One region of the Paenibacillus sp. FSL H7-0918 genome, then DNA from elsewhere that is predicted to be linked to it. Evidence: predicted binding sites of a transcription regulator. Region 1 holds the regulator's gene; each other region holds the start of a gene.

Region 1 (3,503 bases):
TAGGTAAACTGTAACCTTCGCCCATTCGGGACCCATCCGAAAAGCGATAAAATTGATAATAATACCGACCGCTCTGTTTATAAAAAAGCTGCCAAGCATACTCTCCGTTATATACTCCCGGCAGCAAGCGTTCAATCGTTATGTCCGGAAGATCAGCTTTGATAATGCCGCGTATTTTGGCTTCCGAGGTTCCTTTACTTAGTTCCTCAGCAAACACTGCGTCGTCGCCTTCAGCAAATTTTCCATCTACCGTAAAGCGGACCCAGACCATAAGAGCAGTCCCGGCTTCATTTTTCCCAGTTAATACCCAGTACACTGCATTTTCATCCCAAACCGATTTTTGTGCTTTGGTTACCTCTGTTAGACCCGCTCTGGTTTTGGCAACATCCTTAGCGATATCACGCTCGTTCCATTGATCTTTCATAATATAGGCATAGAACTGGATAAGTCCAAACCCCAGGAGCAGAATCAGAACTGACCCCAGGAGGATCCATTTTTTCCTTTTCTTCAAGGTACAGCTCCCTTTCTAGTAATATATCTTTTTTGATTATATAACACACCCGCGCGTTTATCCAAAATTTCATAATTTTCTAGCTTTCCCAGCCTTAAAAATACACAAAAGGCCGCAACTTTTGCTAAAAGCAAAAAGTCGCAGCCTATTATTTATTCGTTATTCTCCAGACTTAACGCTTCAATAAACCTTCGAAGGCTTCTTGCGCTTTACGCCGGATAGCTTCCTCATCCAGGGTTAAGCATTGTCCATGCTTGATGACCTGTTTACCATTCACCCACACATGCTCAACATCCTTAGCGCTAGCAGAGTAAACTGCATGAGACAACAGATCTGTGTGTGGCAGCAAATGTGGCTGATCGATATCAATAGCAATGAAATCTGCTTTCATCCCTACAGCAAGTCTGCCTACATTATTTAAAAAGATGGATTGCGCGCCATATTCTGTAGCCATACGCAGAGCTTCTGGAGCTGGAACAGCCGTTGGATCACCGCTGACACCCTTATGAATGAGAGCTGCAAGCCGCATCTCTTCAAACATATCCAAGTTATTGTTGCTTGCCGCGCCATCCGTGCCAAGAGACACCTTCACACCAGCTTTTAGAAGATCAGTAACCCGAGCCACTCCGCTAGCCAGCTTCAAATTACTGCCCGGATTATGAGATACACCCACATTATGGCGAGCCAAGATCTCAATCTCTTCATCATTTAAATGAACACCATGTGCAACTATCGAGGGACGTGTGAACATGCCAAGCTTCTCTAAGTGAGCTACAGGACGCAACCCGTAATCCGCCACATTTTGTTCCACTTCACGTTTCGTTTCGGACATATGAGTATGCATCGGTAAATCCAGATCATGCGCTGCCTGCACAAACTTAACCAGGAAGTCCGGAGGGCAAGTATAAGGGGCGTGTGGCGAGATCATAGTAGTAATTCTACCGTCAGCCTTTCCATGCCAGTTACGGGCAAAAGAAATCGCTTCCGCAAGCTTGTGATTCTGTACATCCTCTGGACATAACCCGATCACACCACGCATCAATACGGAACGGATACCTGATAACTCAGCTACCTCGGCTACTCGGTCCATATGATCATACATATCGAGGAAGGTCGTAGTTCCACCCTTCAGCATTTCCAATACAGATAAGGAGGTTCCCCAGTATACATCATCACCGGAGAACTTTTCCTCCATTGGCCACATCTTCTCCTGAAGCCACACTTGTAGCGCTAAATCATCTCCATATCCACGCAGCAAAGACATCGCCGCATGACCATGTGTGTTTACAAGTCCAGGCATGAACAGCAGACGGCTGCCATCAACCACTTGCACTCCAGCTTCCATCTGAGGCTCTTCTTTTCCTATGTAAGTGATTAAATCATCTTCAATAGTCATATATCCACTCAGAACCGGCTCATCCGTTCCCGGAGTCAGAAAATACCCGCCCTTAATTATCGTTTTATTGTTGTTCATGTTCACTTTCTTCCTTTCCATCCCGCAAGTAATAAGCAAGACTTTGCAGATCAGTTGTAAAATCAGCTGCATGCACCCGGATATTCGGTGGTGTCTTCAGAATCACAGGGGCAAAGTTCAAAATTGCTTCAATCCCAGAAGAAATGAGGATATCTGCTACATTTTGAGCTTCTGAATCAGGTACGGTAATAATGGCAATGCGAATACCTTGCTCACGAATTGTGCTGCCTAGTTCATCCATCGGTTGCACAGTAAGGGAGTTGATCTTACGTCCAACCTTAGGAGCGTACGAATCAAATATAGCCGTAATTTTCATAGTATCTTTGAGATATGCATTGTAATTAGACAAGGCATGTCCGAGATTACCTGCTCCAACTAAAGCTACATTAAGCTGTTGATCCAGCTTCAGGATATGACGGATTTTCTCAATAAGATACGTTACATCATATCCGATACCTTTTCTGCCGAAGTCACCAAAATATGCTAAATCCTTACGAATCTGTGCGGGATTAAGATCAAGCTTTTGTCCAAGTTCCTGAGAGGAAACTGTTAATATTTCGCGATTCTGGAGATCATTCAAAAAACGCAAGTACACAGGTAGTCTGCGAACAACGGCTTCTGATATTTTATCCGATTTCATATTTTTCCTCCTAAAAATAGTAATGTTCTTGTGAAAATCCATATTCAAACGTCTACCTCTCCTTATTAAGGACGGTACTGTAACACACCGCCCTTAAGGATAAGGAGGAGCTAAACTGAAGACGAGCGTTTTAAGAAGCGCCGCCATCCTCTAGCCATTCCGCTATGCGAGGGACCATTTGATCAGTAAGCATATGCTCCATTTTGGGACCAGGCAATGAATAAAGGAAATACTTCCCGTAATGAGATTCAATAACCCTTGTATCATAAACAATAACTATTCCGCGATCCTGCGCCGTGCGAACCAGTCTTCCGAATCCCTGCTTAAAACGAATAACCGCTTGAGGAACAGATAATTTCATGAACGGATTCTTCTTCTGGGCCTGTAATAACTCCGACTTCGCTTCCGCCAACGGGTGATTCGGCGGTTGAAATGGAAGTCTCACGATGGCCAGGCAAGTCAGTGCTTCACCTGGAATATCTACACCTTCCCAGAAGCTGCTCGTCCCCAGCAATACGGATGCTGCACTGTCCTGAAAGCGGCGGATCAGCTTGCTCCGGCTGCCACCTTCCACGCCTTGACCAAGCACCGTAATCTCTTGTGAGGCCAAAGCCTCTTTAAGCGGATCATATACCTGACGCAGCATTTTATAAGAAGTAAACAGAACCAGCATCCGCCCACGTGTTGTTTTAGCAGCTTCCGATAATGACTGTACGAGTGTATCGACAAATCGAGCATCGCCCACACTCCCCTTCACACTAGGAAAATCACGCGGTATAACTAGCAGTGCCTGCTCGCGATACTTAAAGGGAGATGGAAGGAGTGAGGTCATTAGACGTCCCTCTTCTGCAGCTTCGTTAAGTCCGAGATTATCAATC
Region 2 (3,503 bases), 290 kb from region 1:
TACAGCATAAGCAATCGGTGCAACCTGGATTTACTCCAGATGCCCTGGTAAAAGATATAGTGCTGCAATTCCCAAAAGCTGCGGATTATTTCAAGTCCAAACGGATTGATTTCTGCTGTGGAGGCGCCAAACCTCTTGCTGAAGCAGCGGTAGAGCGTGGACTAGATCAAGAGATGATCATTAGTGATCTCAACAAGCTGTTCGAGGAATATCCGGTACCTCAAGAAGAACTCGCATGGAATACAGCACCTTCTGCAGAGTTAATCGAGCATATCGTGAGTAAACATCACCATTACCTGCGGGAAGAGCTGCCCCTGATTAGCCAAAATGTAACTAAGGTATACCGGGTTCATGGCGGAGATTCCCCTCATTTAGAAGAGTTATATAGTTTGTTTAATGCACTCAAGGAAGATCTGCTTCAGCATACAGCTAAAGAAGAGGAAGACGAGTTTCCAAAATTATTAGCGTATGATGCCAATCCAAGTGAAGAAGGGCTGACCATACTTCGCGAGGCATTAATTGAACTCGAGAGTGAACATGACACAGCAGGCGATATATTGAGACAAATACGCAAAATAACAGCTGATTTCACCCCACCGGCTCATGCTTGTACAACCTATCGTTTGACTTATGCCCGGCTAGAGGAGCTGGAGAGCATGACTTTTGAACATGTTCATCTGGAGAATAATATATTGTTCCCTAGATTCCAGTAGAAAAAATGAGTTTTCATAGAGTCCCTTAGGGGACTTTTTTTATATTTGAGAACAAAGCTTATTTACGTTATTCTTAAATAGACAGTATGCATAACTTACTACAAGCCTGAGACGCTGTGTGGTCATTAGGCGGGACAAGGCGGTGTCACTATGCCCACGAAATATATGTGGAGGTTGTTACTAGGATTAGTCATCGTATTCATAATAGGTGGGTGTTCCACTCTTGCTGACATTAATAATGAAGGGAATAATGGCTTAGCAGGATCAGACGGGCCTACGCTTTCGCTTATCGTTGCGGGAAATGACTTGCTTACCAACCCTTTGGACAAGCAGCTTAGCGAGAGCTACAGAAAAGGGATAACGATCTTTGACCTACTGAAAGGTAGTGGGAAGGCCACCTTTTCTGAGGATAACACAAGCATTCTAACGGTAAATAATATTTCACTCGGTCCAGGAATGAATTGGGAGCTGCAAATGGATGGAGAGACCATTGGATCTGAGGATTGGGGGCGAACAGTCGGGCATGAATCAAAATTAGTAATTACGGCGATGTCTAAGGAACAAGAGGAACCCCTTCAAATTGTGTTGTTGACCGTGAATGGTGGAAGTGAGCAAGTGAATTTGAATCATTCATATGTTATGGGATTTACTGAAGATTTAACAGTGAGAGGTTTGTTGAAGAACAGCAGTGTGGTGCAGTTGACCGAAGACAACAAAAAGGTGTTATCCATTGGTGATTATACTCCTCTTAGCAATGAAGTTTGGAAGATGAAGGTGAATGGGAAGCAGCTGCTTGAGAATGGAATGGACATGAAGCTTAGAGTGCAGGATGAATTGGAGATTTTATTGGCTATACGTTAAAAAAAAGTACATAAATGCCAGATCTACGGTTGCTCAGAATCCGTGATCTGGCTTTTTTAATTGGAAGTTATAACCTAATAAAGTTGTCTTATTTTTATGTGAAAACATTCACATTTAATGTGACTGTAATCACAATCTCTCTTAAATTTTGAAATGTATAATTCCATTATGTAGAAGAGAAGTTGAAGCAAAGTTCAACAAGAACGGATAAGACTGAGGAGGCACCTAACCATGGCAGCGAAGAGAGAAAAATTAGTATTAGTCGGCAACGGTATGGCAGGCATAGGTACGCTAGAGCAGATATTGAAGCTAGGTGGAGCTTATGACATTACGGTCTTTGGAAGCGAACCTCATCCCAATTATAATCGGATCATGTTGTCCTATGTTCTCGAAGGCAGCAAAACCATCAACGATATCATCCTAAACGACTGGAATTGGTATGAAGATAACAACATTACCTTGCATACAGCAACAACAGTTACACGAATTGACGAGCATTCCAAGCAAGTAATTGCGGATAACGGCATGGCTGTTTCTTACGATAAAGTGATTATTGCAACGGGTTCGAATTCATTTATTTTACCTGTACCTGGTTGTGATAAGGAAGGCGTAGTGGGTTTCCGGGATATTGCAGATTGTGATGCGATGCTGGCTGCGGCTAAACGATACAACAAAGCGGCGGTAATCGGCGGGGGTTTACTTGGATTGGAAGCGGCAAAGGGTCTTGTGAACCTTGGCATGGACGTTACTGTAGTACATCTGATGGAAGATCTAATGGAGCGCCAGCTGGATCGTAATGCCTCTTCTATGTTGCAAGCTGAGCTAGAGCGTCAAGGCGTGAAATTTGCCATGGGCAAACAAACAGTAGAATTGACCGGGGAACAGAGAGTAAGTGGATTACAATTTAGTGATGGCACTTCACTTGCGGCTGATTTTGTAGTTATGGCTGTAGGCATCAAACCGAATATAACTGTGGCAAAAGAAAGCGGAATTGCTGTTAATCGTGGGATTGTAGTGGACGATTATCTGCAGACCTCTATGCAAAATGTATATTCCATTGGCGAATGTGCCGAACATCGCGGAGTTTGTTACGGATTAGTAGCGCCGCTCTTTGAGCAGGGGATGGTTCTAGCTAAACATCTCTGCGGAAGCGACACAAACCCATATGAAGGTTCTGTTGTCTCCACCAAATTAAAAATTTCCGGAGTGGATGTATTTTCTGCAGGTGAGTTTATGGATTCTCCTGAACATACTGTAATCTCAAGCAAAGATGAATGGAAGCGAACCTATAAGAAAATTCTGCTCAAAGACAATGTCATTGTTGGTGCAGTCCTATTCGGGGATGTGACAGAGTCGGCTAACCTGCAAAAGTTAGTAAAACAAGGCGCTGTAATGACCGATGAAATTTATACAGAGGTTATGGGGACGGGCTGCTGCGGAAGTGGATCCAAAAAGAGCACGTCCGTAGAAGCGATGGCGGACGAAGAAATCGTTTGTGGCTGTAACGGGGTTACGAAAAAAGCGATTGTGGATGCGGTCATAGAAAATGGTTTTACTACTGTGGACGAAATAAAAGCATGTACAGGAGCGACGCGCTCTTGCGGAGGTTGTAAACCGGTTGTAGAACAAATTTTACAATTTGTCCTGGGTGATAGTTTTGAGCAGTCTGCCAAGCAAGGAATTTGTAGCTGCACAACGCTTAGCCGGGATGAGATTGTTGCTGAGATTACAGCTAAAGGTCTTAGTACTACTAAAGAGGTTATGCATGTACTGGGTTGGAAACAAGAGGAAGGCTGCTCTAAATGCCGTCCGGCGATTAACTATTATCTGGGGATGATAAATCCGGATACACATCAAGACGAGAAGGAATCACGCTTTGTTAATGAACGTATGGGAGCCAATATTCAGAAAGACGGAACCTATACCGTT
Region 3 (3,503 bases), 170 kb from region 1:
CTTTATAGGGTTCAACATTAAATATCCACACTTTTGATTATAAAACTGCGGACCTTCATCCATTTGCCTGAAATGAATTCATCAATCGTTTTCGTCTTTGGTCTAACGCAAAAGCGATGTTTTGCCCCTTTATCAAAGCCCACAGCTTCAAAAATTAGGCTATCCCCTATTTGCTCCTTGAAGAACACCTGCTTTAATCCCAACCTATTTAACATTTCAAGCTTTACGCTCTCAATATATGTGCGCGAATACTCCTTAGACATATGTGTTCCTCCTAGTAGTGGTAGTAATATTATAAGTCAATATGAAGAAAATCAACAATAGTTCATATATTCATCCACAAAAAACAACCAGGCAGCGATTCTCCGTTGGAGGTTCACTGCCTGGTGTTTTGGGTCTGCGGTGGTTTGCTTGAGTAGGTTACGAGCTAAGCTTAATCATTTGTAGCTTTCGGATACCCACTCCGTTGTAACGCACTATCTTGGTGAAATTTGTAAGATAACTGCATTCTATACACTTATTCCATATCCACAAGGGCTAATTCTAACTTTAAGTGTATTCTATACAATTAAAAACTAGAGAAGTAGCCTGTAGAGTATTAAATCAAGAAAAATTGATGTACTAAATACAGCTATTTTTATTGGCCGAGCATTTTGAGCATTTTAGTTGTACAAAATACAGTTAAAACCATCTACTGTACACTTCAATACTCCATTACTTGTTACTTCAAAGCTTCCGTCGGCTCTCATATGGTAACTAGATGGGGTGTAGTCCATTATGAGTTTGCCCATTCATACTGATTCCTTTTTCCTGAACCTATCCGAATAATTCTATCTATTTAGTCCTTCAACTTCTACATCTAACTAATCGAAAACATCACTAACTTATTTAACTTCAGTTGCCCCAGTCACTTTACCTTCAATCCCTGCAGTTGCTTTCACATCTTCGTTTGCGAAGTAAAGATTTCCATCAATAGTCGAGGTTTCATGCAGATTAAATCCGTTCGCTTCTACATAAACATCACCTTTAATGGTTCCGCCTTGAACTCGTAAATTTTCACTTTGTACAGTTAACTTAGGTACAGTGAGTGTGTAATTGGCAGTAACTTTGTGATCAGCGTCTTGGGCATAAAGAGCAATCTTACGGTAGATGTCGCCGTCTGCGGCCCCTTTATCATGGAATTCGCCTTCAACAACAACATCTTGGGCAATAGTCACATCATTTAGAATGGCAATAATCCAATTTCCATCTTTACTTACAGCCTTGGTAAACGCATCTGCTTGATTTACGATTGAAGCTGTAGTAACTGCATCCGTTTGCTCTGTAGTTGGAGCCGTAGTAGCCGCCGAATTAGTCGCATTATTATTATTCGCACCACAACCAGACAATACTGCAACCGAGACGCCTGCTACTAACATCATTTTAAATAACTTCATTTTAAATCCCCCTTGTTTTTGATTATAAATTAATTATATATTAAAATTTTTAATAAACAGGTGAAAATTTTCACAATATTGTGTCGTTATCTGAAGCGGTTTCATAAAGATCACTCCTCTCCATCCGGATTCGTATCCACAAGTAACACCTCATCTCGCTGCCCGTTTTAAGTTCATAGATCTTAATACTTATTTACCCAAATTTTAAGAAAGGTCACAAAGGTGATTAATTCCACACAAAAAGGACACTCCCAATAACTGCGGAAGTATCCTCAAAATCTTTATTACTATAAATCTTTAGATTAGATATTCTCTTGAAAAAGATATGGAACCATCATACTCTACACTTACTTTTTTAATGTTAGGTTTATGCAAAACTCCAGCATAAAAATAATACAGCGGAAGGATGACCATTGGGTTAATAAGCATTTTTTCAGCTTTTGCATAAAGCTTGTTTCGTATAATTTAGCTTAAGACGATTATCAAGCAGATCTTCCCAGAGTTGAATCTCAAGGGCTACATTCTTCCATTTCTAGCAACTTAACAGGGTCATCTGACTGCTCACTCCCCCCCATTGACGCTTTAGAATCAGAATGTTAATCTTTAGAAAATATCACAAGGATAAGGGAGCTATTTACTGGTGAAAAAGACAACCATGAAGGACATCGCACTTCGTGCCAATGTCTCCGTCGCAACAGTGAGCTATGTTCTGAATCGTGTCGGCAACCAAACCATTCCTGAGAAAACGCGCCAGCAGATTCTTCAGCTTGCCGAGGAACTGCATTACATACCGAATCTGGCAGCACGTTCACTTGCGAATCAGAAAACAGGATTGGTCGGTGTGCTTGTTAACACAGCAGCCCATACCCCACACTGGAAGCTCCATGCCCAGTTCTCATTTATACATGCCTTGGAACAACGGTTAACAAATGCTGGTTACCATACGCTGCTATATTCACTTGATGTTGACCAGCCTTCTTTGGATATTATCGTAGAAAGAAAGCTGGAGGCTGTATTTCTGATCGATGTGCGCGAGGAAGCCTTTTATTCGATCTCCAAGCATTTTGTAGAAGGAATTCCTTTGATTCTGATCGACAGCATGATAGAAGATAAACTCTTTAAGCAAGTCTTTTTCAACTATCGAGCAGCTCTGCAAAAGGTAAAACCACAGGACCTTTCACAGGTATGTTTAATTATGGAGAGCTTCAATAACTCTTTCCTCACCCGCTTTATTCAGGACAGTCTTCCATTACCTGAAGAAGCGATATTCACCGTTGTCAATTTGGAGGAATTAAATACATTCTTACAGGAGGGGGGCTATAAAGAGGCCATTGTCATTAATGAGTTTATTGGAAGTTACGTTGAAAAAAACGGGAGGTTCGAACAACTCTCTGTTCTTTGCACCTGCAATTGTCCGGAAATATTAGGAGATGACGTTCATAAATTCATTTTCACAGGGGATAAAGCGGCTACTGCATTTGAACTCATGGACAAATTATTGCATCATTCTGACTACTCCGCACAAGAAAATAATTGTTATTTTGTAGAATAATTTTTTTGGCTATTCACTTAAGCGTTTAAGTTGAAAGGAGCATAACTTATGCCTGGTCCTGTATTAGTGAAACAAGTTCCCTCTGCTGTTCAAGCTCATCCCTCTCTTTGGGGAAATCGGAGATTCCTGCTGCTACTCAGTTCGTACTCCATTTCCTTGTTCGGTAACACTTTTCATAGTATTGCTTTAAGTTTATGGGTACTGCAAACGACCGGCAGCGCCAAAATGATTGCCATCATCACGATAATCAATTTATTGCTTAGTTCTTTGCTCGGATCGATAGGGGGAACTTTTGCGGATAGGGTCAATCGTCGAACCCTCATGCTGATCACAGATCTGATAAGTTGCGGACTCGTAGTGACGCTAGCTTTAGCCATTTCCCTGCCCTCTACTTCGTTCATTATCGTCGCCATACTGACGGGTCTTACGACCATTTCAGCTTTATTCCAGTCCCCGGCATACCAAGCTTCTATCACTACTGTTGTTGGTAAAGAACATCTACAAAAAGCGGTAGG
Region 4 (3,503 bases), on a different contig from region 1:
TCACCTGCAGCGAACAACCCAGGGATGACTTCGCCTTTTTCATTCAAAACGCGAGTCTTCTCGTCGATCACCAAGCCGCCCATTGTATGGTGAACGGAGGGTACAGCTTTTTCGATGTAGTAAGGGCCTTTTTCAAGAGATTTCAATCCACCGCGATGTTTGAAATCAAGGTCTTTACCTGTTTTCGCATAATCATTTACTTTATTAATCGTTTCTTTCAAAGTGTTCACGTCAATTTTAAAGAAATCAGCGGCCTCTTCAATCGTATCGGCTTTAAAGAGCAAGCCTTGTTTAACGAGTTGATCGTATTCGTCTTGATGAACTTCTATCGTTTTACCGATATCCTCAATGCCTTGATTCCATAATTGATACGTATATCCACCCGTTTGGGCAAGAATTGCTTTAGAAATAACGTCACGACGTTCTAATTCCTCAACGAAGCGCTTGCCTTCTTGGTTAATCAGGATTGCACCATCGAAGCGGGAGTCTGCAACCAGAGAAATAACACCTGTCTCAGGATTACAGATTGGATACGTTTGAATACTCTCCATGTTTGTCAGTTTGGCGCCAATCGTTTCTGCCATAACGATACCATCACCTGTAGATCCTGGTGTATCGGTAGTCATATATTTTTCATCCATTGTAGGGTTATACTTCTTACGCATCTCTACATTGGATCCAAAACCACCGGTAGCGATGATGACGCCTTTGTTCGCATGGAATGTGATTTTGTCGCCAGTACCCGAAGTCGCAGTTACACCTGTTACTTTGCCGCTTTCGTCCTTCAGCAAGGTTTCGGCTTTCATATTCGTTTTGATCGTGATTTGATCAGCGTCTGTTTTGGCTTTTAACTTAGTAATCAATTCAACACCTGTATGACCTACAGGAATCAACGCACGTTTTCTGGAATGGCCTCCAAATTGGAACAGATGATCAGGTAAGAACTCTACCTTGATATCATCGCGCAGCCATTCGGCAGATGCTAGAGCATTGTCGGCAAGAATACGAACCATCTTTGGATCCCCGAGGTTGTCTCCGCCTTTCATCGTATCATTATAGAACAAGTCAGCCGTGTCATCTGTGATGCCAAGAGCACGTTCAACCCAGTTGTCAGGCGCATTCATCTCACCACCGGAGATCAATGTGTTGCCGCCAACAGCTGGCATTTTCTCGAGCAGAACTACATTAGCTCCAGCACTCTTCGCTTCGATAGCCGCACTAAAGCCAGCACCCCCGGCACCGATGACGACAACATCATAGGTTTGCTCGACTTCTTCTTTGTCTTTGCTTCCACTGACTGCAGCGCCAGCGACAAGGGTAAGTCCAGACTTCGTAATTGCATCTTGAATGGCTTCGAGATATCCTTTGCTTGTAACTGTAGATCCGCTAATGGCATCAACTTTTGCGCTGTTAGTTGCCATGACCTCTTGCTTGAGCTGTGTATAAACAGGTTCTGCAAGTACTTCATTTTCCTTATGCTCTGTCACTTTAATGTCAGTGATCTTGTTATCTAATAAGGAGACTTGTACTTTAATATCGCCATGTTTACCTTGCCCAACTCCTTCAAAGACTTGAACTCCGTTTGCATCTGCAGCGGGTTCTGCATCTTTACTGCCGCAAGCAGCAAGCGTGAACATAAGACTGAGGACTAGTAGAATAGATAACAGCTTTTTCGTGTGAGTTCGCATAATATCTCCTTCATTCTGTTGTGGATTGGTTACATACACTAGGGAGAGGAAGATTTGCTAGGCAAATCCTTTATCTCTAGCCTAGACATGAATGTTATTTCATGTGAAAATATGCACAAGACCTATTATAGATTTAGTACAGCATTATGTATTTGCACAGATTAGTGTTTTTTTGTCTTTTTCGGGCATGTAAGAAACGGATATTGTGAAGGGCTATGATTACAATGAAATCAATTCACTTAAAAATTACGTTAATCGCAGGAGGCTGCTTCTTGCTGCTGTTCGTTGCATTGCTTGTAACAATATATTTGGAGATGAACCATACGGTTGTCCCTTTGAATAAGAACTTAACGCAGCAAGTGGTTACTGCACGCAGCGACCAGATTGATTATTGGTTTAATCAGCGCATTGGAGAGATAGACATGCTTGCTTCTCTAGCTTCGGACCATCAGTGGACACGAGATGAATTGCTACAAGAGTTCGATAAGTTCGAGGCGAAGAAGAAAGTAGAGTACGAATCCATACGCGTGGTGGATATTCACGGAAATTCCTGGTCAGCAAGGGACAAGCCTTTTTCGATACTAAACCGACCCTACTATCGAAAACTGCTGAATTCAGATTCCAATTATGTGGTAAGCAATCCGATCGTATCCAAAGCGAATGCAGCCGAAATCGTCGTCATTCTTTATCGCGTGAATCCATCGGTGAATGATGAGGTAGCTTATATTGCCGCAGCCGTCTCCGTCAAGAAGATGAGGGAGATTGCTCAAGATGTAATGCTATATGACCAGTCAGGCCAGCTTATCGTCGATTGCAGAGAGCTGGGTGAAGAAGATGGAGCGGAGGATACAGCAGATAAGAAGAACATGAGTGTATTTGAGGCTCCAATTCAAAATGTGGAAGGCTGGAAGTTAGTACTCAAAGTACCGAATTCAAGTCTATCGTTAGCGGTGATCAAAACCCAGCGGACTGCATTGCTGGTAGGCGTTCTTATCGGTAGTGCGTTTATCGTCTTTCTGGTGCTGCTTGCTTCTTCCATTATTCGTCCAATTCAGTCGCTTCGCCAGGTAATGGAAAATGTGCAGAACGGCAACCAAACCATACGAGCAGATGTTACGCGCTCGGATGAGATCGGCGATCTTGGACGAAGCTTCAATGACATGCTTGTTCAATTATACGCTGTGGAGCAGGACCGAAAGGAGATGGAACTCAGACTGATTCATGAGCAGATCAAGCCGCACTTTTTATACAACACATTGGATACGATCCAGTGGATGGCAACGGAACATGGAGCAGACAATGTGGTGGAGATGGTGGAAGCGCTTAGCGCGTATTTCCGATTAGGGCTTGGCACAGGCAGTCCATACATTCTGCTTGATCAGGAGTTGTACCATGTCGAGAGTTATCTTCATATTCAAGGTGTGCGATATGAGGAGATTCTGGACTACGAGCTTCGATATGATGAAAAGCTTGCTCAGTGCCAAGTCGTTCGCTTCATACTGCAGCCTTTGGTGGAAAATGCGATTTATCACGGGATTAAGCCACTTGGGGATCAAAAGTGCAAAATTTCGATTACAGCATATAAACAGGCCGATTATTTGGTCATTAAGGTTGAAAATAATGGGGTTATGATTCCGGAAGAGAAGCTTGAGCAGATAAATCAAGCCCTTCTTGATGATACATATGATCGTTCTGCCACAGGCTTTGGGCTATACAGTGTAAACCATCGCATTCGACTAGCTTACGGAGTGCCATATGGCCTTGCAGTGAAGAGCGAAGATGGCATTACCGTTATGGTCATTCGAATACCTTTGG

The links. The regulator Rex, encoded in region 1, represses fermentation and respiration genes when NADH is low (regulators of the CRP and FNR family bind a similar motif). The targets are predictions, from matches to a motif close to TTGTGAAATATTTCACAA.
Region 2: the regulator Rex is predicted to act here: its motif matches at 1,671-1,688, upstream of nirB (nitrite reductase large subunit NirB).
Region 3: the regulator Rex is predicted to act here: its motif matches at 1,495-1,512, upstream of MHI15_RS02935 (polymer-forming cytoskeletal protein).
Region 4: the regulator Rex is predicted to act here: its motif matches at 1,790-1,807, upstream of MHI15_RS19470 (flavocytochrome c).

The regions. Positions count from the first base shown of each region.
Region 1 is NZ_JBBOWJ010000001.1:783,992-787,494, forward strand. It holds gene MHI15_RS03685 (cell wall elongation regulator TseB-like domain-containing protein) at 1-511, opposite strand, end outside; gene MHI15_RS03690 (amidohydrolase) at 684-1,985, opposite strand; gene MHI15_RS03695 (redox-sensing transcriptional repressor Rex) at 1,972-2,625, opposite strand; gene dinG (ATP-dependent DNA helicase DinG) at 2,756-3,503, opposite strand, start outside.
Region 2 is NZ_JBBOWJ010000001.1:1,078,827-1,082,329, reverse strand. It holds gene ric (iron-sulfur cluster repair di-iron protein) at 18-713, shown strand; gene MHI15_RS05045 (hypothetical protein) at 864-1,574, shown strand; gene nirB (nitrite reductase large subunit NirB) at 1,806-3,503, shown strand, end outside.
Region 3 is NZ_JBBOWJ010000001.1:609,365-612,867, forward strand. It holds gene MHI15_RS02930 (hypothetical protein) at 18-263, opposite strand; gene MHI15_RS02935 (polymer-forming cytoskeletal protein) at 885-1,436, opposite strand; gene MHI15_RS02940 (LacI family DNA-binding transcriptional regulator) at 2,077-2,988, shown strand; gene MHI15_RS02945 (MFS transporter) at 3,037-3,503, shown strand, end outside.
Region 4 is NZ_JBBOWJ010000002.1:1,253,123-1,256,625, reverse strand. It holds gene MHI15_RS19470 (flavocytochrome c) at 1-1,688, opposite strand, end outside; gene MHI15_RS19465 (histidine kinase) at 1,913-3,503, shown strand, end outside.